Regions from separate parts of the Paenisporosarcina sp. P4_D4 genome, predicted to be linked through region 2. Evidence: riboswitches for the same ligand, from Rfam matches in the RefSeq annotation. Region 2 holds a riboswitch; each other region holds the start of a gene.
What was found. Region 2 has a riboswitch for S-adenosylmethionine ahead of AC1DSL_RS05640 (2,3-diketo-5-methylthiopentyl-1-phosphate enolase). Riboswitches for the same ligand answer to the same signal wherever they lie in the genome.

Region 1 (7,547 bases), on a different contig from region 2:
GGGTTCCACCAGAAGTCATGGGAATTGGACCGATTGTAGCGATTCCAAAAGCGTTGAAGCTAGCGGGTCTTTCAATTGAAGACATTGATTTATGGGAATTGAACGAAGCATTCGCATCGCAATCGATTCAAGTAATTCGTCATTTAGGAATCGACATCAATAAAGTGAATGTCAATGGTGGTGCCATAGCACTTGGACATCCACTTGGTGCTACAGGTTCGATTTTAACGCTGAAAATGATTCATGAATTAAAACGTCAAGGCAAGCAATTTGGCGTTGTCACGATGTGTATCGGCGGAGGCATGGGTGCAGCTGGCGTATTTGAGATTCTTTAATAGAATTATTGAAAAAATAGGAGGGAAACAAAATGACGAAGACGATTGCAAATGTAATTAAAGGCGGAAGCTTTTTAGTGGAAGATGTAGCACTTGATCGCGTCTTTACACCGGAAGACTTTACAGATGAACATAAAATGATTGCTAAAACAACAGAGGATTATGTTACACATGAAGTGGTGCCAGTCATTGAAAACTTGGAACATCATGAGTTTGAGCATTCTGTAAGACTATTAAAATCAGCTGGTGACTTAGGTTTACTAGGTGCAGACGTGCCTGAAGAATACGGCGGTCTGGCATTGGATAAAGTTTCATCTGCACTAATTGCAGAGAAAATGTCGCGTGCAGGTGGTTTCTCCATTACTCACGGTGCACACGTTGGAATTGGATCATTACCAATTGTACTTTTTGGGAATGAAGAACAAAAACAAAAATATTTGCCTAAACTCGCCACTGGCGAACTAATTGCCGCTTACGCGCTAACAGAGCCAGGTTCAGGTTCGGATGCTTTAGGTGCTAAAACTTCTGCCAAGTTAAATGCAGAAGGTACGCACTATGTATTAAATGGAGAGAAACAATGGATTACAAACGCTGGTTTTGCGGATGTATTTGTTGTGTATGCAAAAATTGACGGAGAACAATTCTCTGCTTTCATCGTAGAACGTGAATTCTCAGGCGTTTCAGTAGGCGCGGAAGAGAAGAAAATGGGGATTAAATCTTCTTCGACACGTACTTTAATTTTACAGGATGCACAAGTGCCGGTTGAAAACTTACTTGGGGAAGTTGGCCGTGGCCACGTTATTGCATTCAATATCTTGAATATTGGTCGTTACAAATTGGGAGTGGGTACAGTTGGTGCATCCAAACGTGCTTTTGAATTGGCTGTTGCCTATTCGAACCAACGTCAACAATTTAAAACACCGATTTCTTCTTTCAACTTAACAAAAGAAAAGCTTTCAACAATGGCATCCAAATTATATGCTTCGGAAAGTTTGATTTATCGTACGGTTGGTTATTTTGAAGACCGCATGAGTCAATTGAGTCCTGAAGAGCAAAAAGATGGCAAAGCTATTGCTGCTTCTATTGCGGAATATGCTATTGAATGTTCAATCAACAAAGTGTTCGGCACAGAAGTATTGGATTATATTGCGGATGAAGCAGTTCAGTTGCATGGCGGTTACGGCTTCATGCAAGAGTATGAAGTAGAGCGCATCTATCGTGACTCCCGCATTAACCGTATTTTCGAAGGCACAAATGAAATCAATCGTTTGCTGGTACCTGGTACGTTCTTGCGTAAAGCTATGAAAGGTGAACTTCCACTTCTTCAAAAAGCACAAGCGCTTCAATCAGAATTGTTAATGATGATGCCAGAAGAAATTGAAGATGCACCATTAGCTCAAGAAAAAGTATTGGTGCAAAATGCTAAAAAAATCGGCTTGCTAGCTGCAGGTTTAGCGGCTCAACGTTACGGTACAAAACTTGAAACTGAACAAGAAGTATTGACAAACATTGCGGACATCGTGAACAATCTATTCGCAATGGAATCAGCTGTTCTGCGTTCAGAGAAAGCAATCCAGCGTGACGGTGTTGATAAAGCGAACCAAAAACTTCTATACACTCAAATCTTCTGTCAGGAAGCTTTTGAATGTATCGAAAAAGATGCGAAAGAAACATTGATTGCTGCAGTTGAAGGCGATAACTTACGCATGATGCTTTCTGCACTGCGTAAATTGACTCGCTCTACTCCTTATAATGTAATTGCCAAAAAACGTGAAGCTTCGGTTAAATTGATTGACGCTGTGAAATACGTAGTTTAATAAAATTTCGATATTTGACCCTATTATTGAACAAGGCGAAGTGCTTCTGCCACTTCGCCTTGTTTGTATTTTAAGAAAACTATTAATACTAAAAATCACCGATAGGTTCTTCGATGAACCTAAGGAGAACTTCCTTCAAAACTGGAAATAAACAAGTGAAAATATTTGATTGACGCAAAGAAAAACGTAGAATAAAAAATCCGAACGCTTCTGATGAGGTGTTCGGATTTATTTTTTGATAGACTGGTTAAAATGATGATAAGGAGGTTTAATGATGGCTATTACGTATTATGGATATCCGAAATGTAGTACTTGCAAAAAGGCTAAAGCATGGTTGGATGCCGAAGGTCTTACGTATCATGATGTACATATTGTAGAAACTCCCCCTTCAAAGGAAGAGTTGAAAAAGATCGTAGAGACAAGTGGGTTGCCGCTTAAGAAGTTTTATAACACGAGTGGAATGAAATACAGGGAGCTTGGTTTAAAAGATAAACTGCCGACGATGTCAGATGAAGAACAATATGAATTGCTTGCTTCAGACGGGATGCTCATTAAGAGACCCCTTGTGACGGACGGCTTGAAAGCCACAGTAGGTTTTAAGGAGTCGGATTTTACTGTGAATTGGAAAAGCTGATTTTCTGTTCTTGTTTTTAAGGAAAGATTATGTCAAACTGAAGTTGAATATATTACATATTTGGAGGGGTATTAATGAGCACACCAAAAGAATTACGCTACTCTGAGGAACACGAATGGGTTAAAGTTGAAGATGGAAAAGCACGCATCGGCATCACTAACTTCGCTCAATCTGAGCTTGGTGATATTGTATTCGTAGAACTTCCACAAGTAGGCGACGAAATCAAAACGAACGAACCATTTGGCAGTGTTGAATCTGTTAAAACAGTTTCTGAGCTATACGCACCAATCAGTGGTAAAGTAGTTGAAGTGAACAGCGGATTGGAAGACAGTCCTGAATTCGTGAATGAATCTCCATACGAGAATGCATGGATGATCGTTGTAGAACCTACAGATTTGTCTGAAGTGGACTCATTAATGACGGCTGAGCAATACGAAGAAATGACACAAGAGTAATATCGTTAGTTGAACGCCGACATTTGTTCGGCGTTTTTTGCATATGTCGATTATAACAGCGAGTTTAAAACGGGATATTGAAAAGAGTGGCAATGGTTGTGATCGGGAAGAGTTGCAACCTGATGGACTCCGTTTCAAGAAAACTTTTTAAACAATCTTTTATGTCAGTACAGCCAGGAGTGATCCCATGCCAATAGATAAAGTCATAATTGTAGAAGGTCGATCAGATAAACAGCGGATTCTGCGACTTATTGCAGAGCCAGTTGAAATTATCTGCACGAACGGAACAGTCAGCCCCACGCGATTGGAAGAAATATTAGCCCCCTACGATCAGTTGGAGATTTATGTATTTGTCGATGCTGATAAGTCCGGAGAGAAATTACGTGCGCTCATTAAACGTGAATTTCCCGAAGCACTTCATTTATATACTGATCCAGCCTACCGAGAAGTTGCGACTACACCAATGAAAGTTCTAGCGACTGTGTTGCTCGGAGCGAATATCGATGTTAAAGCGGAATTTATTGCCTAAAGGATGAATACAATGAAAGAATGGACGCGAGCGGAGTGGGAAAATCATTCTCAAAACGCAAAGAGGGCAGCTTATTATTTATATACGCCCATGTGTGGAACTTGCCAAGTTGCCTCAAAAATGATGGACGTTGTGGAAGAACTTTTGCCAGATTTGCAAATAGGGAAAGCAAACTTGAACTATGTAGAAAGTTTAGCGGTCGATTATCAAATCCAAAGCGTCCCTTGTTTACTCATTGCGGAAAATGGTCAAATAGTTGAAAAAGTTTATGCTTTTCAATCAGTTCCCTATCTATATAATCGTTTGCAAAAAAAAAATTGACGTTCGCATTTGAACGTGTTACATTATCATTCGTAACTAAAAACTTAATATCGTAAACTCTTATAAAGAGAGGCTGAGGGAAGTGCCCTATGAAGCCCGGCAACCGTCACAATTTGTGAAATGGTGCCAAATCACTCAAAGCGAATTCGCTTTGAAAGATGAGAGAACGGTCTAACGTATATAATTGTGCATTAGTCCCTTCTGCTTGTCTGCGGAAGGGATTTTTATTTTTTTAGGATATTTCAATAAAATGATGTTGATATTAAATGAAATGAAAGAGTTTATTTGCGCGCGTTATGCTTGAGTGCAGGTAAGTGGTTTTAAACTTCTTGACTCATGCGAAACATGCAGCCAGTGCAAATGCATGATAAAGAAAACAAATAAAATGGTGTATAAATTCAGAGGTGAAGTGAATATGATTCAATTAAAAAACTTATCAAAACGGTTTGAAACCGGTAATGGACAACTCATAGCGGTAGATGACGTGAATGTGACGATTGATCAAGGCGAGATTTTTGGCATAATCGGTTACAGTGGAGCAGGAAAAAGTACTTTGATCCGATTATTAAATGGCTTGGAAAAACCTACTTCAGGTAGTGTCACTGTAAATGGACACGAAATCTCGTCCAGTTCAGGACAGGATCTTCGTAGTGCAAGACAAAAAGTAAGCATGATTTTTCAACATTTCAACTTACTATGGTCGCGGACAGTCGAGGAAAATATCTCATTCCCACTAGAAATTGCAGGGATTAGCAAAACGCAACGTTCAGAACGAGTTAAAGAATTAATCGAACTAGTTGGATTGACAGGCAGGGAGAAAGCATACCCTTCCCAATTATCCGGCGGTCAAAAGCAACGGGTAGGAATTGCACGTGCCCTTGCCAATAATCCTGAAGTGCTGCTATGTGATGAAGCGACATCAGCACTTGACCCTGAAACAACAGATGCCATATTGGAACTATTGGTAGATATCAACAAACGGTTGGGTTTGACAATTGTCCTGATTACACATGAAATGCATGTCATCCGTAAAATTTGTCATCGGGTTGCAGTCATGGAAGCTGGAAAAGTGGTTGAAATGGGAAGTGTACTTCAAATATTCCAAACTCCTGAACAACCCATTACGAAACGTTTTGTTGCCCAGGTAAATGGTCCGGAGTCAGCCAGCCAGACGATTGCTCATTTGGTAGAGCAATATCCCTCAGGCAAGCTTGTGAAACTAGTTTTTGTCGGAGATAGAACGGAGCAACCGATTCTATCAAGATTAATTAAGCAATATCAAGTAGAAGTTAACATCGTTCAAGGGAATATCGCACAAACTCAAAATGGTGCATATGGAACGTTATATTTACAAATCGATGGCGATTCAAATGCCATCAATCAAGCGATTGATTATTTACATGGACAAGATGTTCATACGGAGGTGATTTCACATGATTGAAAACCTTCTACCGAATGTGGATTGGGAAAAAATGTGGGAAGCCACACTTGAAACGTTATATATGACTTCAATGGCTACCGTTTTAACTTTCATAATCGGACTTGCACTTGGAATTTTGCTGTTTGTAACTAGCCCTCGTCAATTATGGGCAAATAAAATAGTGTACTGGTTAACAGGGGCGTTCGTTAATATTTTCAGATCCATCCCGTTTATCATCTTAATTATTTTGTTGATTCCGTTTACTAAATTCCTACTCGGTACGATTCGTGGGGCAAATGCTGCATTACCGGCACTAATCATAGGTGCAGCACCATTTTATGCCCGCATGGTCCTGATTGCATTACGTGAAATAGATAAAGGTGTAATTGAAGCTGCTCGCTCAATGGGCGCTAAAACTTCCACAATCATTTGGAAAGTGCTTCTTCCAGAGTCCATGCCTGCATTAATCTCAGGACTGACCGTTACAGCAATTGCCCTTGTAGGTTATACCGCGATGGCAGGAATTATTGGAGCGGGCGGTCTTGGAACACTCGCATTTTTAGATGGCTTCCAACGCAGTAGGGGAGATGTAACAGTTGTTTCCACAATTATCATTTTACTAATTGTCTTTATCATCCAATGGGTGGGAGATTCGATCACAACAAAAACAGACAAACGTTAAGGTGCTTTCGGGTGAAAGCTCGATCAAATAAACAAAAAAAGGGAGAGAAAATGATGAAGAAATTTGTAGCAGGAATTTTATTATCGGCAAGTGCAATCACTCTAGCGGCATGTGGAGGAGGAGCTGGCTCATCATCAGGTGGAGACAGTAAAGAACTTGTAGTGGGAGCATCTAACATACCCCATTCAGAAATTTTGGAACAAGCAAAACCGTTGCTTGAAGAAAAAGGTATTGAACTTAAAATTGAAACTTACCAAGATTACATTTTACCGAATGAGGATTTGGAAAATGGCGATTTGGATGCAAACTACTTCCAGCACATTCCTTACTTCGAAGCTCAAATGGCCGATCATGGCTATGATTTTGCCAATGCTGGCGGTATCCATATTGAGCCAATCGGTGTGTACTCAAAAAAATATAAGTCTCTGGATGAACTTCCTGAAGGAGCAACGATACTGATTAGTAATTCAGTTGCTGACCATGGTCGTATCCTATCTATGTTGGAAGCTGAGGGTCTAATCACATTAAAAGAAGGCATTGATAAGACAACAGCAGAAGTAAAAGATATTGTAGACAATCCGAAGAACTTGGAATTTGATGCAGAATACGAAGCGGCACTTCTTGTACAAATGTACGAAAATGAAGAAGGCGATGCGGTGTTAATCAACTCAAACTACGCAATCGACGCTGGGTTGAACCCATTGGAAGATTCAATCGCTATTGAAAACTCAGAATCTCCATACGTAAATATCATTGCTGTAAAAGCTGGTAATGAAAAAAATAAAGAAATTAAAGCATTAGTTGAAGTATTGAAATCTAAAGAAATTCAAGATTTCATTTTAGATGAATGGGGCGGTTCGGTCGTTCCAGTTAAATAAAGTAATCCTATGGACGCCGGGAAACCGGCGTCTTTTCTATTTCTTGGAAGATGATACTTAGTCACCCAGTAAATTGAAGATTGTTTTTTGTAGGAATTATTGGGTGAGACCGATTAAATGGTATTTGATGCCGATTAAATCCAAGACAATGCCGATTAAATTTCATTTTACTCCAAATTAAATGAGTGTCATACCGAGTTAGGATTTAATCCAAACGATGATTATATTAATGATTGTACATTACATAGCACAGGATAGTTTTGAATTGGCAACAAATATAAATGGAGATGAGGCATCACCATGTTAATCGTGAATCGACTTTCACGTGAAAAAACTAATGAAAGTAGCTCTTTGGAATCATAATTTTCAATGTGTTCCGACTATTTTGTATAGCCTTTACATTGGGAATATTGTTATGGTAGGATAATGATGCAAATTGACTACATATAAAGGAGATTCAATGATGAAAAAATTAT
Region 2 (7,547 bases):
ATTGAATTTTTCACGAAGATTGGTTGGAAGCTTCTCGATGTCCCATTTTTCATAAATAACTTCATTGCTGTTCAAAAAGGCGATGACTGCTTGCTCTTCTTCAATGCGTTCGTTGTTTGCGTGTTTGCGAATGTATGCCATTTTTAATAACTCCCCACTACATGTTTTATAGTTGCTATTTTCACTTGGTACGAGAATAAAAATTCCCATGCTTCCAAATATTTTTTCGCTTCAAAAGCGTCTTTGCCCCACACCGTGATGCCGTGATTTTTAATCAGGATTGCTCCCGTGTCCCCTGTTACATAACGATCAAATTGTTCAGCAAGTGTCGGGATATGCGCGACATTTGGAATGATCGGAATGCTGACTTTGGCATCTTGTTCCCAGGAACCGAGTGCTTTAATAATTTCATTTCCGGTGAAATCGATATGTGTATCATGTTTATACAGTTCTGTGATGACATTGTTGTCAATCGTGTGCACATGAAGGACACAACCGGCATTTGTTTTGTTATAAATCTTAGCGTGGAGCAAAGTTTCAGCCGATGGCTTTGACATCGTTTCCTCCAACTTTTCACCAGCTGCATCAACCAGTAAAAAGTCATGATCCGTGAATTTCCTTTTGTCCTTACCGGATGCTGTAACGAGGAATGTAACCGGTTCATTCGTTACCTTAATCGATAAATTACCACTCGTTCCGTAGAACCAATCGCGGTCTGCGAGTTCTTTTTTTATGGCCGCAAGCTCGTTCCAACGGGAAAAGTAATTGCTCATGTGCGTACCTCCAATTGCTTTAAAATGTGAATCACGTCTGTAAATGTTTCAAATGGCTCAAAAGGAATATCGAGTTCTTCGCATTTTTCGATGAGGAAGTCCCGCGCTATGACTTTGTCTGCCAGTTTGGCCGCTTGCAAATCGGTAATGGAATCACCGATGACGATTTTGTAAGTGTTGTCGTCACTCAGTTTGCGGATAATGGATGGTTTACAACAACCACAGCCATTCGAGCAATGTTCATCGCATGTATGAGGCCAGTTGATTGTGATGGTTTCTCCAGAAAAATCTGCCACATTGCAGTAAATACGGTCGTCTTCTATATGTTCCTTCACGAGTGGCTTAACAAAGAAATCAATGCCTCCAGATACAATAAAGAGTGGAATCTTCTGTGCTTTCGTATAGGCCACAAAATCCTCAAATCCTTCTCGAATTTGTGCCTGTTCCAATACAAATTGGGTAATTTCATCTTTTTGGTCGGTTGATAGCAAGTTGAAAAGTTGTGTCACGCCTTGTTGAATGGTTATTTGTTGGCCGAGAATCTGATCTTTAATCGGCTCCCACTCGGGGGGTGCGAATTTTTTCATGATGGCCATAATGTTATCTTTCGTGGTAATCGTGCCATCAAAATCACAAAATATAACGGGTTGTGTCATCGTACTTTGTCACCCCACAATTCCAGTGCTTGTTGCAGTTCTGCATTTGTTTGCGCAGCCTCTGATAAGGTCTTCCTTGAAAGCGTTGCATCAACCGCTTGCCTGAATGCTTTGCCCCCTGCCGCAGAACCTGCTGGATGTCCGTGCACCCCGCCACCTGCATTGATGACGGAATCAATACCAAAGTCTTCAATCAGTTGCGGCACCATGCCCGGATGAATTCCGGCTGAAGGCACTGGCAAAGAGGTCTTTATCAAACCAGGAACATGGAGTGCATCTGCAATTTGTAGTGTTTCTGATTTTTCCAAGGCCACACTGCCATATGGTGAAGGAAATAACGAGAAATCCGCCCCGGCAAGTCGCAATAATTTACCCAGTGCGAGGTGGTTTGAGAGACCATACTTTTGGGATGGAGTGAATGCTCCCGAAACGGCTGGGTGTGCCATAATCGGAATCGCAATTTCTGGATCTTCAGCTAAACTTTGCAGTGTATCCAATCCGTATGCATAAACATTAAACAGCAACATATCTGCCCCTAGCTCTGTCGCGTGTCTTGCTTTGTCTTTTAAGTCGAATGTACGTCCTGTCAAATTCACTGCGTAACGTGTGCGGTGACCTGTCTCCGAGAAAACATGCTCGAGTACTTCACGTCCTTTTACAATCCGTTGTTCAAAAGGCGTCGACTCGTTTTCGAATAAAATTTCATCATCTTTCACAAAATCCACACCACCGCGTGCTTGGTGTTCGAGTTGTGTTAGTAAAAAGCCCAAATCTTTCCCGAGTATGCCTTTAAAGATACTCATGACAAATGGTCGTTCTTGCACGCCTGTCAATTGTCGGATTCCTTCTGTGCCGAATTTCGGCCCTGGAAAGTGGCCCGTTAATTCCGGACTGAACTCCAAATCAATTAATTTGATTTCCCCGTCCAGTGATAACTTGCCAAAAGTCGTCGTTAAAATGGCTGGCAAATCAGGACTGAAATTCGCCATGGGGTATGCAATGCGAATAATTCCTTTCGTTCGGCTTTCTAATTGACTATTTTCTTTTTGGACAGATACAACGCGTCCCTTATGTTTCTTCAGTTGCTGTTGTTCCAGTTGCGGTAAGTCGGTCCATGATCCGACCGTCAAGCCAAGTGCGATGCCTTCTGCTTTTTTTTCTAAATTTTCTTCTATGCTATGGACTAAATAAGTCGCGATTACTTCACTCAATGTCTCCACCTCTTTAGGGAAAATAAAAAACCTCTTCACAAAAAAGAAGAGGTTAGTAGTTGAACTAACATCCTCTTATCTGTCAGCTACTGCTGCAAGAATTAGCACCGTGCCTACTCGCGTAAGTCGGTTGCCGGGTTTCATAGGGCTAGTCCCTCCACCTGCTCTTGATAAGAAAAATGTAGATATGATATTTTTTAAAATCTAAATTGGATTATGACAGGGTGCAAAATACTTGTCAACATAATTTTCTAACAAATTAAAATATACTGCTTTTTATGTGTGTGATAAAGTTATGCTATGTTTGCCGGGAAATAGATATGACCGTCCTAAGAAATAAATTTCAAACCGACAGCCGCTCCTAACACCATGGCAATAAACAGCATGCGCAACCATGTTTTAGGCTCCCCGTATAAAATCATGCCTAAAATCGCTCCACCTGAAGCACCAATACCTGTCCACACTGCGTATGCCGTACCCATCGGAAGGGTTTCCATGGCGAGTGCAAGGAACAGGAAGCTTGCCAAAAAGCTTGCGAACAATCCGCTAATGGACTTCCAATTGCGACTTTTATGCACTTGACTGATCATCGCCACACCTGTCATTTCAAACAATCCAGCAATGATTAAGAATATCCACGCCATTAGGATTCCACCTCTTCCTGTTCTTTTGTCACCAGCTTAAGCCCGACAACCCCAATTAACAGAAGTGCAATCAAGGCAATTTTTGCGATACTAAATGATTCCCCGAAAAAGAGGATATCCGCAATCACTGTACCAGCTGTACCAAGTCCGACAAACACTGCATACACGGTTCCAACAGGAAGTGTTTTCCCTGCCATAATCATTAAATAGAAACTCACTGAAATCGCAATTGCCGTGCCCAACCATGTCCAAATATCATCCGCATGCTTGAGACCAATTACCCAAAACACTTCAAAAAATGCTGCTATGAAGACTTTCATCCATTCTTTATTCATGAAAACATACTCCTTTTCCAAATCAAAATAAGCCCGAGAGATAAACGTATCATACGTCATCTCCCAGGCTTTTATCCTTCCGTGTATCTTTGCATGTGTGCAAAGCGTTTTCTCTTGGACCAGACCAAACCGGTTGTTTGCGGAACCCTAGAAAACTTGGCCGCCATTGTGAAAATGGCGCTTTATGAATTTATTAATTCCATGGCTAGAATAAACTATATTTTACAGAGAGTCAAACGATGCGCTCGCTTTAAAGAAACAGTTGTAACAATTGGAAGTAAATGTAATACTTAATGGTACTATATTTGGTTGTTGCGGAAGGAGAATCACAATGAAAACCTTCAAAAATAAGATGATTATTCTAATCATGTCCATCGTCATTTTCGTCATTTATTTTCAGATACTTGGATTTTTTGCAGGTAATCTACTTCCTATCTCTCCACTTGGTACGATGATTGGATTGATCATTCTTTTTCTTCTCATCCCGATTTCGTATCTGTCAGCGTATGGAGTGGTAAAAGTTATTAAAGATATGTAAATTCCCGTATGAAGGAGTTTTTAAACAAGAAAAAACTCTCCATAAGAAATGAGAGTAGTAAAGTGAATCAATTTATTTATTTATGATTGCGTTTAGTTAATTCCAAGGTGTCTGTGATGAATTTAATTGAGAAAATCTCTTTTCTTGTGCTCTTTGAGTGGACTTACTTATGAAGTCCATAAATCGCGTCAAAGATATTTTTTTCCAAGGTCTTCGTTGAATTTCCACGTTAATGACTCTCCTTTAAATCGCATTTTTTATTTTTCCTTTATCTAGCTTTTAGAGGTATTCGTTGTCGTTTATGAAATGGAAATGTGGCAATGGTTCCCGCGACTCCACTGATGGCTAAAAACGAAAGGATTGCGATAGGTAAAGCTTTCTTTTTCAAACGTGTTTGACTCATGTAGGACCTCCTTGGATTTGAGCTTGCACCTTTAGTGTAATAGATGAATATGAAGAGGATGTGAATAACTTGTTAAGACATTATTTAGAAAATGAACTTTTAATGTGAAGTTATAAGAAATCGACTGGTAACTTCTCCTTTTTCAAACGAATTTTGTTGGCTTCAATACAAGCACATCGAACTTTCGTGGTAAACTACTACTAGCATTTACAGTGTGAAACGAGGTTTTACTTATGATTCGAACATTTGGAGTTACCGTTGATAGCCAATTAGAAATGGACTTTCCTTTAGAAGATCTACATAAAAAGTCATTCGACTGGTACTGGATTGATTTTGACAAACCATCAGCCACTGAATGGGCTTTGCTTGATTCGTTCTTTCATTTCCATCCACTGGCGATTGAAGATTGTTTACACCGCTTGCAGCGCCCGAAAGTCGATTACCACGATGGATATCATTTCTTTGTCGTCCATACGCTGAATGAAGAGACACTCGAAGCAGAAGAATTGGATTTATTCGTTGGAAAGAATTTTGTTGTTACTTTTCATCATAATACCGTTCAAGAATTGGACTTGGTTCGAGAAAAATTGCAACGCGATGCCTCCTTCTGGGAACGTGGAGCGATTTATGCGATGTATCAAATTCTCGACAAAGTGGTTGATTCCTACTTTCCACTTGTGTACAAGATTGAGGACCATTTGAACGAAATTGAAGATCAGATGACGTTTGATATGAAGCATTTTTCGATGGATACTGTCTTTGAAATGCGCAGTGACTTGTTATGGTTGCGCCGAACGATTTTGCCGATGCGTGATTTGATGTACCGAGTTTTAAACTCGAGTAGTTTTAACCTTCAACAGCACGAACATTCCTACTTTGCGGATATTTCTGATCACCTCGTCAAACTGACAGAAATTGTGGAGTCAAACCGAGAACTTACAGCGGATATACGAGATAGCTATATGGCAATGAACTCCAATCGAATGAACCGAATCATGATGATTTTAACGATTGTATCCTCCATTTTCATTCCACTAACATTTGTAGCAGGGGTATATGGCATGAACTTTGAAAACATGCCGGAACTCGAGACGAAATACGGCTACTTTTTCGCTTTAGGCGGAATGGCACTTATCGGATTGTTAATGTTCGCCTGGTTTAAATACAAAGGCTGGCTGAATTTATTCAAATCATAATGAAAACCATCTCCCGAAAAAAAGGAGATGGTTTTTTATTTGATCGGTTTCCAGTTCATAAGTTCAAACAGGATTTCCCCATTGTAGTATCGAAAATAGAAATAGGATGAAGAACTCAATTTTAGAAAATTTTTGGGGAGGATTATAAGATGAAGGAAAAGTTACTAAGAGTAGGAACTACATATTTACCTGTTACCGACGTAGAGCTATCTTCGGAATGGTATGTACACAAATTAGGTGCTGAATTAAGCTATAAAGACAACGATAAAGCTATTCTTAATTTAGCCAACCAAAGTATATTCCTTGTTAAGTCTAGAGATAATCAAAGCTCGAACTTCTATGACATTAATGGGAATGAACATTTCTCTATTACCTTTGAAGTGAACGGATTATCTGCTTTAGAAAGTATACACAAGGATTTCAATGAAAAAGAAATAAGAATTGGCGATATCGAAAACCGCGGGCATGCAGGAAAAAACTTTGTTTTTTATGATTTAGATGGGAATAAATTTGACGTTTGGAGTGAATTAAGCAACATATTTAAAGAGAAATTCTTAACTGCTAAAAAGCTATAGAGTGATGGTGTTACAAGGCTTAACCCATTAACTTCACTTATTGTCCATAAAAAAAAGGAGCTTTACGCTCCTTAAATCGGCTGAATTATTCTTCGCCTTCTTCAGTGTTTTTGTTTTCAGAATCTACTTCGTCCTTCTGGTCACCATCATTGACACCATTATCCTGGTCAACTCCGTCACCACAACCTGCTAAACCACCCAAAACGATTCCACCTACTAGACTACTTGCTAATAATGTTTTTTTCCAATCTGCCATGTTAGTTTCCTCCTCATATTTTGTGTTAGTTGAATGTTTCTAATGTTCTAATTCAAATTTACCCCTATACAAAACATATAAACCTCATCCGTAAATGTTAATCGAAACAGTCATTTTTTCTTTCTTTATTAGACGAACAATAAAACAGCTCAGCAGATTCCTGCTGAGCTGTTTCTTTTATGCTTTTCCATCCGTCAGAAAAGGTTCATACATGGTAATGGCATGGTTTTCAGTAATGAACTCGTCATCGATTCGTTCTCCGAAACGGTTGAGTACTTCACGGTATATCGTGTTGTGACGTACGTACCCGCCCCATTGTTCTAATGTGAACCAATGCTCTTTTTCATAAACATTGTAGGTCGTCAAAGAAGGTTGTGTCGATCGCCATTCGCCTACCAAAGATTGATCGGTTACGTAAATGATTAGTTGGTAAGGTTCATTCGTTTCATTTTTAATCTGCAGGTCCAAATAGTTATATGCACAAGTTGCCCCGCTTCCAAAAGGTTGGCTGCGCTTGGAATCCGGAAATACATCGTAACTGTGACGGTAGCGTTCTGTTACAGTAAGTGGAGTATGCAAAGTCATCCAGTAAATCAGGTTGGATAATTGGCAAAGGCCACCGCCTGGACCAGATCGCACTTTCCCATAATGCAAAATCATGCCGTCAAGATAACCTTTCCGTCTCGTTGTTTTCCCAATTGTCTTCCAGTAGGAAAACGTTTCACCTGGCTGAACGACGATTCCACTTACTTTTTTAGCCGCAATCTTTAAATTCACGACTTTATTATATTGCAGTTGCATGTCCACGTCTTTTAACTGACGCAGCAACGGTGTCTTGTGTTTGAAAACTCGATATTCCAGTGATTCATTTCGCTTATTTTTTGCGTACTTTTTTTCATCCAGTACCCATTCAGCATATCGTTTCAGTCGATAAGCTTTAGTTCCCATCCATATACGGGA
Region 3 (7,547 bases), on a different contig from region 2:
AAATTATGAAATCATTGAAAAAAGGGATGGACGAAGCTGCAAAAGATGAAGACGATATGACAGAAGATGTATTGAATGCAGTGTATCAATCGATTGAAAAACATCAATGGATGTTAAATGCTTTTTTAGGCGATACAAACAAATAAGCATTTCCAGCAAATTCCTTCCGGGAATTTGCTTTTTTCAATTCTCCTATCGTTTGCATGCATGAAATATATCCATAATGCCATGCTAGAAAAAAGGGGTTGAAAAAATGTCGAAAGTATATGTTTCGGTCACTCATCACCGATACTATTTCCATCCTGAGGATTCGCAATGGGAATATGAGATTGAAGCCGAGCCCGAAGTTTTAACCGTACTAGATCAATTATTTGATCAAAAGGAATCCTTTGAATGGAAAGGTTTTTGGAGAGCTCAAACGCCTTATGTACCTTATCATCTAGACCCAGAAAATGACGGTGTCGATTTACGATTGAAAAAGTTATACGCTGTCATTCATGAGTACGGAAATGAAGAAGCAAAACAACAAATAGAAACATTGCCTTATTATAGTTGAATGCTGTGCATGCCTTCGCTACACTATTTGAAAGGAGTGTAGCAGGCATGTTTTCTTTTGTAGATCAGCATGGGTTAAAAGTTACGTTATCATTTGAACCAAATGCCTTTTTAATTCCTACCACACATGTACTCGTGCTAGCGAACAGGCAGAACCAGTGGTTGCTAACAAAACATCCACAAAGAGGGATTGAATTTCCCGGTGGAAAAGTAGAATCAGGCGAGACGTTAGAACAAGCAGCAAAACGGGAAGTATTTGAAGAAACAGGCGCACAACTTTCAAATTTAATATGGTTTGCAGAATATATGGTGCATGAGCGTAAGCCTTTTTGTAAGGCGGTTTTCCGTGCAACAGTTGATTCAATTGAAAACAATAGTGAACGATTTGAGACTGAGGGACCTGTATGGATGACGATACAGGAGTTTTTCAAATCAACTAATCTTAGTTTTCATATGACAGATGACGGAATGAGAAAAATGTTGGAACAGGTGATGTTAGATGAAAGTAGACGGAACAATTGTACACAGACTTCCGTATCCAAGTCCAAATCCACAAGTTAAATTAACGGAAATTGTCTATTGGTCATGTGGATTCAGGGTAAAAGGGTTACTTGCGGAGCCACGCAAAGAAGGCAAGTATGAGGGAATCCTCTATTTACGTGGAGGTATTCAAAACATTGGTATGGTTCGATCTGCTCGAATTGCTCAGTTTGCCACACAAGGATTCGTGGTGTTTGCCCCTTATTATCGTGGGAACAGAGGCGGCGAAGGTAGAGATGAATTTGCTGGGGAAGATCGGTTTGACGCTACCAATGGAGTAGAAGTATTAAGACAGTTTATTTCAGTGAACCGTATTCATCTGTTTGCATTTTCTCGTGGAGGAATTATGGCTTTATGGACGGCTGTTCTGCGTTCAGATATTACATCGGTTGTCACCTGGTCAGGTGTGTCAGACATGGTTCTCACCTATGAGGAACGTGAAGACATGCGTAGAATGATGAAGCGGGTGATTGGTGGTAATCCTACGAATGTACCTGAGGCATATGAACTTCGTCAACCACTCAAACATGTCAGTGCTATTGATGCCAAAATTCTAATTATCCATGGACGAAAAGATGGGAATGTCGGAATTGAACATGCCTTACGTCTCGAAAAAGCACTCATTGATGGAAATAAAAATTTTGAGACTTGGTATTTTAAAGATTACACACATTATTTCCCTTCGAAAACCAATAGACAAACTGTCAGAGATTTAACGGACTGGATGAAACGACAAGGGGAATAATATATGAAACATATCCGAATTCATTTAAAGACTAGCAGTACTGCTAACAAAACCTCGGTCCCTAATGATACGTCATATTGGAAAAAGCTTTGGGATACGTATACGAGTGAATATGCTTCAGTGGAAATTCAGTGTTGGCAGGAAGAAGTGCATGATATTGAGGAATTGACCAAACTCTCTGCACATTCTGTGAATCAAGGACTTGTAAAATCGTTTACAATTACATTGAACGAAAAAAACTGTAACTATTTACGTAATCATTCAATTGATGCAGACGGTGGTTTAAAATGGTTCACTATATTCTTTTATAAAGAAGATATTCAAATGCTTGAGATAGCACAATATGGTTCAGAAATTGTATTATATGGAGTAAATGAGAAAGAAGCGGAAGAATTTGAAGCGCTATTCCCTGAAATCGAGAACGCGGAATACTTCAAAGAACACCTCATGTAAGCAGAGGAGGGTGAGGCATGGGAAATTTACATATAATATACGATTCTTTATTACTAACCAGTGAAACCAACAAGCTTAGGAAGAGTATTAGCTATTGGTTTCCGTTAATGAATGAGGTACTTCCAGTGTTTACAGAAGTCGAAGTACATTGTCATGAAGATGAAAAAGAAGCAATTCTTAAGATTAAACCTTTCGCTCATACCATTCGATATGGAAGTGGATTGGTTATTTTTACAATGCCTCTAAATCAGAAGCTAAAAGACTTGCTACTGTATGGGGTAAATGAAGGACAGACAAGAATTCCTTGGTATACATTAGTATTCAAGAGAAATGGTGCACATATTTGTACTGTTAAATATCACGGATCTGAATTGTTTTTCTACCAGATAACGAAAGAGGATGCTAAAGAGATAGAATCTTACTTTCCAGAAGAGACAGTTTTTGAATATACGGAGTAAAAAAAATGGCCTGCACATGAAGTGCAAGCCATTTTTGTATTCTAGATAATTGGACCGCCATTAGAAATAATGTCTTCAGACACTGATCCAAATTTATTGAAGTTCTCACGGAATCGATTAGCCAATTCTTGTGCTTTTTTATCGTATGCTGCTGGATCCGCCCATGCATCGCGTGGGTTTAATACGTCAGAAGGTACGCCAGGTACTTCTTTAGGAATAGCTAAACCGAATGCTGAACCTTTATCCATTTCAACATTATCTAATTTGCCTTCCAATGCAGCACGAACCATCGCACGTGTATAAGAAAGTTTCATACGGCTACCAACGCCAAATTCGCCGCCTGTCCAGCCAGTATTTACAAGGAAGACTTGTGCATCATGCTCATCTATTTTCTTCCCTAACATTTCTGCATATACAGTTGCAGGAAGGGGAAGGAATGGAGAACCGAAACAAGTTGAGAATGTTGCTTGTGGAGATGTAATTCCACGTTCTGTACCAGCAAGCTTCGATGTAAATCCACTTAAGAAGTGATACATCGCTTGTTCTTTCGTCAACTTACTGATTGGAGGTAATACCCCAAACGCATCAGCAGTTAAGAAAATGATGGTTTTTGGATGACCTGCTACAGAAGGATCAACAATATTGTCGATTGCTTGTAATGGGTAAGCGGCACGCGTGTTTTCAGTTAACGAAATATTTTCGTAGTCAGGTATACGCGTTTCAGGATCCAATACTACGTTTTCCAATACAGAACCAAAACGGATTGCATCGAAAATTTGTGGTTCATTTTCACGTGTTAAGTTAATTGCTTTTGCGTAACAGCCGCCTTCAATATTGAATACGCCGTTATCTGACCAGCCATGCTCATCATCGCCGATTAATTTACGATCTGCATCAGCAGATAATGTTGTTTTTCCTGTTCCGGACAATCCGAAGAACAAAGCAACATCGCCTTTTTCACCAACGTTTGCAGAACAGTGCATCGGTAGGATGCCTTGCTCAGGGAGCAAGTAGTTCATAATAGAGAAAATTGATTTTTTCATTTCACCGGCATACTCAGTACCACCGATTAAAATGATGCGTTTTTCCATTGACACAATGATAAACGTTTCGGAACCTGTACCATCGATTGCAGGATCTGCTTTGAAAGTCGGAGCATAAACGATTGTGAATTGTGCTTCATGCGATGCCAACTCATCTTTAGACGGACGAATGAATAATTGGTGTGCAAAAAGGTTATGCCAAGCATATTCATTGATTACTTGCAATGAAAGGCGAGATTCTTTATCCGCACCGGCAAAGCCATTAAAGACAAATAACTCTTCTTTTGTTTTTAAATAGTTCACAACTTTTTTATATAAAGAGTTGAAAATTTCAGATGATATTGGTTGGTTTACTGAGCCCCAATCAATCTTGTCTTTCGAGCTATCTTCCACAACAACATATTTGTCTTTAGGAGAACGTCCTGTATATTTTCCTGTCACTACTTTTACAGCTCCAGTTGGTGTTAAGACAGCTTCTCCACGTAATGTTGCTTTCTCCACAAGTTGTGGGACTGAAAGTTGCACATGCACGTTTTGGCCATTTAACAAGTCGTTCAGCTCGTTCATCGTGTTCACTGAATTCATGTATATGTACCTTCCTTTATCGTATATTACCCTTAAATCGGGTTAACCTTGATTCGAAAATTAGTATAACACATTACGCTTAATAATCTACACTAATAGCCTAATTAATTTTATCTGATTTTCGAACATTTATATAGAACGAAAAAAATATTTGACAAGGCTTCATTAGTTTATTATGATGTAAAACTGAACGGATACTCTTATCCCGAGCTGGTGGAGGGGTCAGGCCCTATGAAACCCGGCAACCTGCAGTTATGAACCAAGTAGTAATTGGCAAAGGTGCTGAACCTGAAGCAAGGTGTATTCCTTGGATGATAAGAGTGAAAGGTGCCTATTAACGAATGCCTTTCCTCATGTTTTTACGTGAGAGAGGGTTTTTTTTATGACATCTCCCTTTATCCTCGTGTGCAGAAGCCCGAAAAGGCGGAAGGTTTTATTCTAATGAATAAGCTGGACATGGGAAATGAGTACCGTTTGAATTTTCCGAGAGCAATCTCGAAGGATATAGGAGGAATATTAAATGACAACTCGTCGTCTATTTACATCAGAATCAGTAACAGAAGGGCATCCGGACAAAATTTGCGATCAAATCTCAGACGCAATTTTAGATGCTATTTTAACTGAAGATCCAAATGCACGTGTTGCTTGTGAAACAACTGTAACAACAGGTTTAGTGCTTGTTGCCGGTGAAATCACAACATCTGCATACGTGGATATTCAAAAAGTCGTACGTGAAACAGTTCGTGAAATCGGCTACACACGTGCAAAATATGGTTTTGACTCAGAGACTTCTGCAGTATTGACTGCAATCGATGAGCAATCTGCTGACATCGCAATGGGTGTTGACAGAGCACTGGAAGCACGTGAAGGTTCGATGACAGATTCAGACATCGAAGCAATCGGTGCAGGTGACCAAGGTTTAATGTTCGGTTTTGCTTGTAATGAAACACCGGAATTAATGCCTCTTCCAATTAGTATGGCTCATAAGTTAGCTCGTCGTTTAGCATTAGTTCGTAAAGAAGAAATTCTTCCATACTTACGTCCAGATGGCAAAACACAAGTAACTGTAGAATATGATGAAAACAATAAACCGTTGCGTATTGACACAATCGTTATTTCTACTCAACATCACCCAGAAGTAACACTTGAGCAAATTCAACGTAACTTGAAAGAACATGTCATCAATCCTGTCGTTCCGGCAGAATTAATTGACGAAAATACAAAATACTTCATTAACCCAACTGGTCGCTTCGTAATTGGTGGACCACAAGGGGATGCTGGTTTAACTGGTCGCAAAATTATCGTAGATACTTACGGTGGATACGCTCGTCACGGTGGCGGCGCATTCTCTGGTAAAGATGCGACAAAAGTTGACCGTTCAGCAGCATATGCAGCACGTTATGTAGCGAAAAACATCGTAGCAGCAGGACTTGCTGACCGTTGCGAAGTTCAACTTGCATATGCAATCGGTGTTGCACAACCAGTATCAATTGCAATCGATACTTTTGGTACAGGCACTGTAGAAGAATCGAAACTTGTTGAAATTGTTCGCGATTCATTCGACCTTCGCCCAGCTGGAATCATCAAAATGTTAGATCTACGTCGTCCGATTTACAAGCAGACAGCTGCTTATGGACACTTCGGTCGCACAGACTTGGATGTACCATGGGAGAAAACAGACAGAGCGGCTACTTTGAAAGAAAAAGCAGGCGTTTAAGATTGAGAAGCCATTCCGGGTATGACCTGGAATGGCTTTTTTATTGGAAATTAGTGGGCGAAAGGGAACAAATCAATTTGAACGGGAATAAATTTAAGAATGCTTCAACATATTAAAAGGACCGGGCTCTATCACCCGGTCCTTACTATCCGTTTACTTTTGTTGTTGCATTGCCTTATAAATCTGTCCTTTTTCAGCATATTCTCTCACAATACGTTCCATATCTAATTTGTCTTCAGCATTCAACTCCCGAACCACTTTTGCCGGTCGTCCCAATGCAAGCATACCTGGGGGAATTACTTTACCGGGTGGAACCAAGCTGCCTGCTCCAATAAATGCACCTTCACCAATCTCTGCGCCATCCAGGACAATGGAACCCATGCCAATTAAGGCGCCTTTTCGTATAGTACAGCTATGCAAAGTTACTTGGTGTCCGATGGTGACTTCATCTTCCAAAATTAATGGAGCGGCAGGGCTTTGATGAAGGCAACACAAATCTTGAATATTAACTTTTCGGCCGATTCGTGTCGCATTGACATCACCACGAATAATGGTATTAAACCAAATAGTGGACTCTGGACCGATTGTCACATCACCACTTATTGTGACATAATCAGCAATATAAACAGATGGGTCAATCATGGGTGTTTTATCATTAAATGGATAAATCATTCTAAAACCTCGTTTCTTCTTGCCATATGGTTTCATTATACAAAAAAAGAGGAACTAAAAAAGGATGACTTCGTCGAATAAAGAAATAGAAGGAGCGATGATTATGTGGAAATGGGAAGCTGATGGACAGGCTAAAGCAGTCATCGCCATCGTACACAGCGCGTATGAACATCATCGTAGGTACGCCTGGGTTATAGAAGAGTTTAGAAGTTCAGGATTTCATGTTGTAATGGGGGATCTACCGGGGCACGGAGAATCGGCTCTCAATAAACAAGCACATGACGAGGATTTTCAATCCTATGGCACTTTTATCAATCACTTGATTGACGCTTCGCTTACATATAACTTACCCGTTTTTATTATGGGTCACGGGTTAGGTGCAACTTTAGTCATGCAAGTGCTTCAGGAAAAATCAATTGAATGTGCTGGAATAATTCTGACATCTCCTTGGATGCATTTACATATTCATGCATCGAAACTTTCCAGTGCTTTAGCCAACATGGGGAAGCTAGCTGAAAACGTCAAAAGTACTCATGAAATAACCATTAAAAAACTGACAAGAAATTATGATGTTTATACGCAAGGTAAAGACGATGATCTATATAACACGACCATTACTTTGAAGTGGTACAGGGAGTTGCAGCATTTGATGAAAGCAACAACTGCCAAACAAGAAAGCATTCAAGATGTTCCTATTTTGATGATGACTGCAGAGCGGGATAAAATTGCGGATCCGACATTCGCAAAGAATTGGCTGCAAAAACAAAAACTTTCTGAAA
Region 4 (7,547 bases), on a different contig from region 2:
TTGTTCAAGAGTGATATCTGCTATTCCTTCAATCGATACATCATTCCACTTTGGTTGTTTACCGAATGCTAAATTACTCAATATCATAAGCTTTCGAAATGCGTCTTGACCTGAAATGTCATTGAAAGGATCTGCCTCTGCGTACCCCAGTAACTTTGCTTCCTCCAAAGCATCCTGAAAACTGCTTTCTTGCACCCTCATTTGAGTTAAGATGTAATTTGATGTTCCATTTAATATCCCTTGAATTCTTTGAACCTGATTTACTAGAAGAATATTTTTCAAAGTTGAAATTATGGGAACACCGCCAGCTGTAGTTGCTTCATATCCCACATGGACACCTTGCCTATTTGCAAGTTCCTGTAACTCCAAGCCACGCTTTGAGAACATGACTTTATTAGCCGTAATGACATGACAACCTTTTTGAATGGCCTTACATAAATAATCGTAAGCAGGGTCTTCTCCCACAATGGCTTCAAAAACAATTTGAAGATCTGGGATAGCTTCAATTTCATCAAAGTTGTCAGTGAACAATACATCTGGAGCTGCCATGCGACTTTTTGTCTTATCTCTTATCAGAATTGCTTTGATGTCTATATCTAATCCAAGTGATTCTTTTAATTGATCCTTTTTCTCATTAAGTATTTGGTAAATACCTTGACCAACTGTGCCAAAACCTAAGATTGCTGCTTGAATCGTCGCCATGACTTTACCCCCAAGTGAACAGATAATATATCTCCCCATGTCTCAAATTCAGTCAGAAAGCCATCATGACCGAATCTTGTGTTGACCATACAGAAATGATGATTAGGAACGAGATGCGCAAAAGAGCAAATGTCCTCAGGTGGATATAGTAAATCATATGTGAATGCTATGGTAATCACTTTTGCTTCAAATTGCTTTGCCGCAATTTCTATACCCCCTCTATCCCTTCCGATATCATGGGTATTCATTGCTCTTAACAAGGTAAGGTAGCTATTCGCATCAAAACGGTTAGCCAGTTTTACCCCTTGATATTTCATATAGGATTCGATTTCGAACAATCCATCGCTTCTGGTCTTTCTGGCAAAACGGTTCTTATGTAATTGTTCACTACGATAAGTAACCAGCCCCGCCATTCGAGCCGTTTCAAACCCCTTGATCTCCGAGGAACAGGTATAGTTTCCATTGAGATAATTCGCATCCGTCTCAATTGCATGGATTCCAATGTAGTTAAAAGCAATACCTGTGTCACTTAGATAAGGGGTAACTGCTAAAGGAATAAGAATATCCATATCTTTTGGATAAAGTAATCCCCACTCCAAAACACGCATGCCACCAAGTGACCCACCAACTACCGCATGAAGCCGATTAATACCCAAAGCTAGTAATGCCTTTTTTTCCGCATGCACCATATCACGAATTGTAATTGTCGGAAAGGATGATCGATATGGATTGCCTGTAGAGGGATTGATGGTCAACGGCCCCGTCGTACCCGAGCATCCTCCAAGGACATTCAGTGTAATAACTCGAAAAGAGTCGGTATCAATATTCTTTCCCGGTCCAATTAACCCGCTCCACCAGCCCGGTGATTCCTTTGATCCAACGGCATATTGATTGCCAGTTAACGCATGACAAACCAAAACAACTGGTGCTTCTGAAGGACCAAGAGTTTCATATGAAAGTTCAACATGCTCAAGCCATTCTCCAGACTCTAGTTGAAAATTCCCGATTGTCACACTTCCTGTTGCCATTAAATTCACCTCCACATTAAACCGTTACGACGGTGGCATGTTCTATTGCTTTCCCCAAATCGGCTACCAGGTCTTTCACAGATTCCAATCCTACTGATAGACGAATCAACTCTTCCGTTACACCCGATTGCTTCAACTCTTCACTGCTTAACTGTTGATGGGTTGTTGAAGCAGGATGGATAATGAGCGATTTTGCATCCCCTACATTAGCCACATGCGACCAGATTTGGACATGGTCGATAAGTTTTCGTCCTGCTTTCCGACCTCCTTTAATGCCAAAATTCACAATCGAGCCGTATCCATTCTTTAAGTACTTGTTTGCCAATTGATGAGATGGATGAGATTCGAAACCATTGAAACTTACCCATTCTACTGCCGGATGATTTGCTAAGTATTGTGCGACTGCAATTGCATTTTCATTATGTTTCGGTACGCGGAGATGCAATGTTTCAAGACCTTGCAAAAAAGCGAATGCATTATCCGGGCTTAGGCATGGACCGAAGTCACGCAGTAGCTGGACCCGCAGTTTAATCGCGAAAGCCACTTGGGGGACATCAATCCCGTAACGAAGGCCATGGTAGCTCGTATCCGGTTCCGTAAAGCCAGGAAACTTCTCGCTGTTCCAATCAAACTTACCTGCATCCACAACGACACCGCCGATTGACGTACCGTGTCCCCCAATCCATTTCGTAGCTGAATGAACGACTACATCCGCACCGAATTCGATAGGGTTGCTTCCGTATGGCGTTGCAAACGTATTATCGATAATCAACGGAATTCCGTTCTCGTGTGCAATGTCAGCTACAGCTTCTACGTCCAAAACATGAAGGCTTGGGTTTCCGATGATTTCCCCGAAAATGGCTTTCGTTTTATCGGTAATGGCCCCGCGGAAATTCTCAGGATCGGTGGAATCTACAAACTTCACCGTGATTCCATACCGTGGAAGTGTATTGGCAAATAGATTGTAGGTCCCACCATACAAATTGCCAGCAGCGACGATTTCATCACCGGCTCCTGCTACATTCAGAATGGAGAAGGCTATCGCAGCCATGCCACTCGATAGGGCTACCGCTGCTGTGCCACCTTCCAATAACGCGATTCGCTGTTCAAATACGTCCACAGTCGGGTTGCCGATGCGTGAATAAATGTGTCCAGTTTCCTGCAAGGCGAATAAGTTTTGGGCATGTTCCGTATCTCTGAAAACAAAAGAAGTTGTTTTGTAGATTGGCACTGCACGGGAACCCGTGATTGGGTCCGGCTGCTGACCTCCGTGTAAAAGTAGAGTTTCCGGTTGAAGATTTGTCATTGTTTTCCCTCCTGGATTGTGTTTTAGATGGAAGTGTGGAGGCGAAAGAGGAGTTTTATGAACAGAAAAAAGCCCCGTCTTCGCTTAAGAAGAGGGGCTCACAAGTGCGTGATCCTCCTCTTATCTTTCAGATCTCCACTAAAGAAATCTGTAGGAATTAGCACCTTTGCAAGTTAATCACTTGCCGGTTGCCGGGCATCGCAGGGCCTAGTCCCTCCGCCACTCTAGATAAGAGTATTTGATTTAGTTTTCCATCTTGAGAATCAGTATATGTTTAATATCCATAAATAGTCAAGAATTATTTATATAATTTTTTGAAACTTCTGCCAACACTCAAACGTTTAAAGAGTTAGTGAAAAAAAGGGGTTGGGAATATGAATCTTGCATTATGGGTGCTAATCACCTTACTATCAGGTTATTTAATTGGCTGTCTCCACGGTTCAAATGTGGCGCAACGGCTTTCTGGGGTGAATGTAAAGGAACAGGGAGTAAAGAATGCGGGGGCATCCAATGCCACTATTGTATTAGGCTGGAAATACGGGGCACTCGTTGCATTTGTTGATATTGGTAAAGGAATACTTGCAATCGTCCTTTTGCGTCTTATATTCGAATCTACTGATCTTTCCTTGGAGTATCAATGGGTCCTATTATTTCTTGTGGGGGCATCTGTCGTAATAGGTCACAATTATCCATTTCAGATGCATTTTGATGGTGGTAAAGGAACGGCATCTGTTATTGGAGTGATGTTAGTACTGGATTGGAGAATCGGATTGGTTGGACTTATCTTGCTGATTGTCGTTTCATTGGTGACAGATTACTTATTAATCGGTGTACTGTTCTTATATATTACATATATCATTTTAGCCTTTTTGATTACAGAAAGTACTATGCCAATTGTCATAACCACCGCACTCTTCTTACTTGCGTTATGGAAGCATCGCGAGAATATACACCGTTTGAGATCCGGGATGGAACCACGAGTTTCTTCGGTTATCAAAAAGAAAAAAGTGACTCACTCCAATTAATTGGGGAATCTATTTTTTATTCCGAATTTACTAAAAAGTCGTTAAAATTTCATTCGGCCAGAACAATCATTATTCCGTGAACCGAATGAAAGTGCTAAACTGAGGTAAGGGGTAAAGACTACTGGCCCGCATCATGTCGGTCAATATCTGCCCGACTCCGAACCAACTTTTCTAAGGGAGATGAAACCATGCAAGAAACATTAATCGAACGCCTTGTACGTTATGCCAAAATTGATACACAATCAGATGCTGAAAGCACCACTTGTCCATCTACACCAGGTCAGTGGGACTTATTGCACGAACTAGAAAAAGAATTGGCTTCAATCGGAATGGAAGACATTTCACTTGATGACAATGGTTATTTATTTGCCACTTTGCCTGCAAATTCAGAACGTGAATTGCCAACAATCGGCTTTTTAGCTCACGTCGACACAGCAACTGATTATACAGGTAAGAATGTAAACCCTCAGCGTATCGATTGCTATGAAGGTGGCGACATCCGATTAAACGAAGAAACCGTTATGTCTCCTGACGATTTCCCAGAGCTTAATAATTATATCGGGCACACTTTAATAACAACAGATGGCACGACTTTACTAGGTGCCGACAACAAAGCAGGAATTGCTGAAATTATGACAGCTATGGAGTTTCTAATTAATAATCCAGACATTAAACACGGCAAACTTCGTGTTGCCTTTACTCCAGACGAAGAAATTGGGCGTGGGCCACATAAATTTGATGTTGAAAAATTTGATGCCAAGTATGCTTATACAATGGATGGCGGACCTCTTGGAGAACTTCAATTTGAAAGTTTCAATGCAGCTGGTGCTAAAGTTATCACACGTGGGACAAGCGTTCATCCAGGTTCAGCTAAAAACAAAATGGTGAACGCTCTGACCATCGCCATGAAGTTCCAATCTTATATGCCTGCAGATGAAGTGCCTGAGAAGACTGAAGGACATGAAGGATTCATCCACTTGATGAATTTCAACGGGCATGTAGAAGAAGCCAAATTGTCTTATATCGTACGTGACTTTGACCGTGAAAAATTCGAAGCGAAGAAAGCATTATTTGAAGAAGCTGCTTCAAAAATCAAAGCAGAATACGGATCAAATGCAATTTCGTATGAACTGCATGATCAATATTTCAACATGGGTGAAAAAATTGAGCCTGTAAAAGAAATTGTCGATATTGCACATGAAGCGATGACGAATCTATCAATTAATCCATTAGTCATCCCAATTCGTGGAGGTACTGACGGTTCACAATTATCATATATGGGCATGCCAACACCTAATATCTTTACAGGTGGCGAAAACTATCATGGAAAATATGAATACATTTCAGTCGATAACATGGAAAAAGCAACCAAAGTCATGATTGAAATGATTCAACTGTTTGAAAGACAAGCTTAATATTGCCATAACACAAGCATTGACTGTCCTCCTGACAGACTGTGCTTGTTTTTTTATGGAATTTCCTATGACATTGAATTTCCCAATAAACGTCACCTAATTTTGCACCATCCGGCATATATTTTATGGGAATCGTAGAAAACATCATAAGCAGGTCATGATTACTTATCCTGCACCGACAACTTCACAATTTTGTAAAGACTTTTCCAGTAATTAATGAAAATCATTCTCATTAATTCTTTGTTTTATGGTATGATGTCTTAAGTGAGAACACCTATCAGTTAGATGGAGGTTACAATGATGCATACTGCTGTTAAAGCTGAATCCCTTTCAATTGGATATTCTGATCATTTACTATTTGAGAATTTAAATTTACATATACCCCGTGGAGAAATTTCCGTTTTTGTTGGCAGCAATGGCTGCGGAAAGTCAACGTTGCTTCGTTCTATTGCACGTTTATTGAAACCGACAACCGGTTCTGTCCTATTGGAAGGAAAAGATGTTCACCGCATGTCTTCCAAAGAAGTGGCTAAAAAAATGGGTATACTGCCTCAATCACCCGTTTCACCAGAAGGTCTGACGGTTCATGATTTGGTGAAGCAAGGCCGTTATCCCCACCAGTCATGGTTGAAGCGCTGGACTGAAGAAGATACAGAAAAAGTGGAAGCCGCAATGGAAGCAACGCGAATTAGCGATCTTCGTGACCGCGCCGTTGATACATTATCCGGTGGCCAACGACAACGTGCTTGGATTGCAATGACACTCGCTCAAGATACCGATCTCATCTTGCTTGATGAACCTACGACTTATTTGGACATGACGCACCAAATTGAAATTTTGGATTTGCTGTTTGAATTAAATGAGAAAAAAGATCGTACCATCGTGATGGTATTACATGATTTGAACTTAGCATCCCGATACGCCCACAATATCATTGCCATTAAAAATGGCGATGTCCATGCTCAAGGTAAACCGGAAGATATCATTACTTGTGATTTAGTTAGATCAGTATTTGGTATGGAATGCCAAGTTTCAAAAGATCCAATGTTCGGCACACCTCATTGCATCCCTTATGGTCGGGGACGCTGTGTAGTATCAGAATTACGAGTTTCTACAGGTGCGTAAGTATGAAGGATAGTCTTAAACAACTTTCTGTGTTTGTCGATGATGACCGTCAGCCCGTTATGACACTCGGTGAGGCTCATACTGCACATGGCATAAACAGAATACTTCAAACTGTTCGAGACATAACGGATGCACCAACGGATGCCGTTGCTGCATCTGTTTTTTTTCGCCGCATCGGTTTCTTGTTAGCAGCTCAATTCAATACGATTGCGGTACACAAGCAATTTTTTGCCGGACCTTTAAAACATATTGGTATTATTCAGGACGACTATACAATTAAGTTCACAGTACCAAGTGAAGGCTATATCAAAGTGCAAGATGAAGAACAAGCTTTACGATTCGTTCTGGACACCTATGGTCATCCTCTAGTTGAATTTTTTAGTCAACATGCGAAGATCCCTAAGTTGATTTTATGGGAAAATATATGGGGGTACGTCATATGGGTTTACAGTCAACTTATTCAGGATGGTGTTACGGCCGCCTCATCGAATCTGGAATTTTTGTTGCTAGAAAGCACGTGGAAACCGCAAATGAGACGTTCACCTTTTAAGCAATTTTTGCAAAACCAATCAGCCCTTGATGCAATGAAAGACTATAAACGAGTTACATGTTGTTTATTAAAAGAAATGCCTAATACCAATAGATGCTCTTATTGCCCACACGCTGACTAAGCGTGTTTTTTTAATTACTTCTTCTTTCCGAATAAATTTATTGTCCGACCCCCTTAAGTTATTAATATATTTCGAAAAATGTATTAGCGTCTAAGGGATGCAAATTTATTAAGAGGTGAAGAAAATGAAAAATTGGAAAAAAGCAAGCGCTGCTATATTAGCTGCAGGACTTATTACAACTTCTGCTGGACAAGTTTGGGCCAACGAAACTGAAAAAGTAGATTCTAGTTTAGAAGTTTCTCAAGACACTACTGTTACAGCTGAAGATTTAGAAA

Region 1: another riboswitch for S-adenosylmethionine. It lies ahead of AC1DSL_RS10825 (methionine ABC transporter ATP-binding protein); the one in region 2 lies ahead of AC1DSL_RS05640 (2,3-diketo-5-methylthiopentyl-1-phosphate enolase).
Region 3: another riboswitch for S-adenosylmethionine. It lies ahead of metK (methionine adenosyltransferase); the one in region 2 lies ahead of AC1DSL_RS05640 (2,3-diketo-5-methylthiopentyl-1-phosphate enolase).
Region 4: another riboswitch for S-adenosylmethionine. It lies ahead of AC1DSL_RS00080 (O-acetylhomoserine aminocarboxypropyltransferase/cysteine synthase family protein); the one in region 2 lies ahead of AC1DSL_RS05640 (2,3-diketo-5-methylthiopentyl-1-phosphate enolase).

What each region holds. Positions count from the first base shown of each region.
Region 1 is NZ_JBFUIO010000042.1:10,836-18,382, reverse strand. Features, by position in the region: gene AC1DSL_RS10855 (acetyl-CoA C-acetyltransferase) at 1-335, shown strand, start outside; gene AC1DSL_RS10850 (acyl-CoA dehydrogenase family protein) at 368-2,152, shown strand; gene AC1DSL_RS10845 (arsenate reductase family protein) at 2,427-2,786, shown strand; gene gcvH (glycine cleavage system protein GcvH) at 2,861-3,241, shown strand; gene AC1DSL_RS10835 (toprim domain-containing protein) at 3,429-3,770, shown strand; gene AC1DSL_RS10830 (thioredoxin family protein) at 3,783-4,091, shown strand; SAM riboswitch class I at 4,149-4,256, shown strand; gene AC1DSL_RS10825 (methionine ABC transporter ATP-binding protein) at 4,507-5,532, shown strand; gene AC1DSL_RS10820 (methionine ABC transporter permease) at 5,525-6,193, shown strand; gene AC1DSL_RS10815 (MetQ/NlpA family ABC transporter substrate-binding protein) at 6,247-7,071, shown strand; gene AC1DSL_RS10810 (hypothetical protein) at 7,535-7,547, shown strand, end outside.
Region 2 is NZ_JBFUIO010000013.1:11,480-19,026, forward strand. Features, by position in the region: gene AC1DSL_RS05625 (cupin domain-containing protein) at 1-141, opposite strand, end outside; gene AC1DSL_RS05630 (methylthioribulose 1-phosphate dehydratase) at 144-773, opposite strand; gene AC1DSL_RS05635 (2-hydroxy-3-keto-5-methylthiopentenyl-1-phosphate phosphatase) at 770-1,429, opposite strand; gene AC1DSL_RS05640 (2,3-diketo-5-methylthiopentyl-1-phosphate enolase) at 1,426-2,640, opposite strand; SAM riboswitch class I at 2,713-2,817, opposite strand; gene AC1DSL_RS05645 (DMT family transporter) at 2,970-3,284, opposite strand; gene AC1DSL_RS05650 (DMT family transporter) at 3,284-3,619, opposite strand; guanidine-I (ykkC/yxkD leader) riboswitch at 3,678-3,781, opposite strand; gene AC1DSL_RS05655 (hypothetical protein) at 3,951-4,157, shown strand; gene AC1DSL_RS05660 (hypothetical protein) at 4,426-4,560, opposite strand; gene corA (magnesium/cobalt transporter CorA) at 4,794-5,756, shown strand; gene AC1DSL_RS05670 (VOC family protein) at 5,906-6,331, shown strand; gene AC1DSL_RS05675 (hypothetical protein) at 6,417-6,587, opposite strand; gene AC1DSL_RS05680 (VanW family protein) at 6,765-7,535, opposite strand.
Region 3 is NZ_JBFUIO010000007.1:67,244-74,790, reverse strand. Features, by position in the region: gene AC1DSL_RS03850 (Dps family protein) at 1-146, shown strand, start outside; gene AC1DSL_RS03845 (hypothetical protein) at 254-556, shown strand; gene AC1DSL_RS03840 (NUDIX domain-containing protein) at 604-1,116, shown strand; gene AC1DSL_RS03835 (alpha/beta hydrolase family protein) at 1,055-1,840, shown strand; gene AC1DSL_RS03830 (hypothetical protein) at 1,844-2,293, shown strand; gene AC1DSL_RS03825 (hypothetical protein) at 2,311-2,751, shown strand; gene pckA (phosphoenolpyruvate carboxykinase (ATP)) at 2,793-4,379, opposite strand; SAM riboswitch class I at 4,577-4,700, shown strand; gene metK (methionine adenosyltransferase) at 4,900-6,096, shown strand; gene AC1DSL_RS03810 (gamma carbonic anhydrase) at 6,250-6,768, opposite strand; gene AC1DSL_RS03805 (alpha/beta hydrolase) at 6,872-7,547, shown strand, end outside.
Region 4 is NZ_JBFUIO010000001.1:10,473-18,019, reverse strand. Features, by position in the region: gene AC1DSL_RS00090 (homoserine dehydrogenase) at 1-702, opposite strand, end outside; gene metX (homoserine O-acetyltransferase MetX) at 675-1,730, opposite strand; gene AC1DSL_RS00080 (O-acetylhomoserine aminocarboxypropyltransferase/cysteine synthase family protein) at 1,747-3,036, opposite strand; SAM riboswitch class I at 3,154-3,271, opposite strand; gene AC1DSL_RS00075 (glycerol-3-phosphate acyltransferase) at 3,411-4,061, shown strand; gene pepT (peptidase T) at 4,250-5,476, shown strand; gene AC1DSL_RS00065 (ABC transporter ATP-binding protein) at 5,777-6,601, shown strand; gene AC1DSL_RS00060 (IucA/IucC family C-terminal-domain containing protein) at 6,604-7,272, shown strand; gene AC1DSL_RS00055 (hypothetical protein) at 7,397-7,547, shown strand, end outside.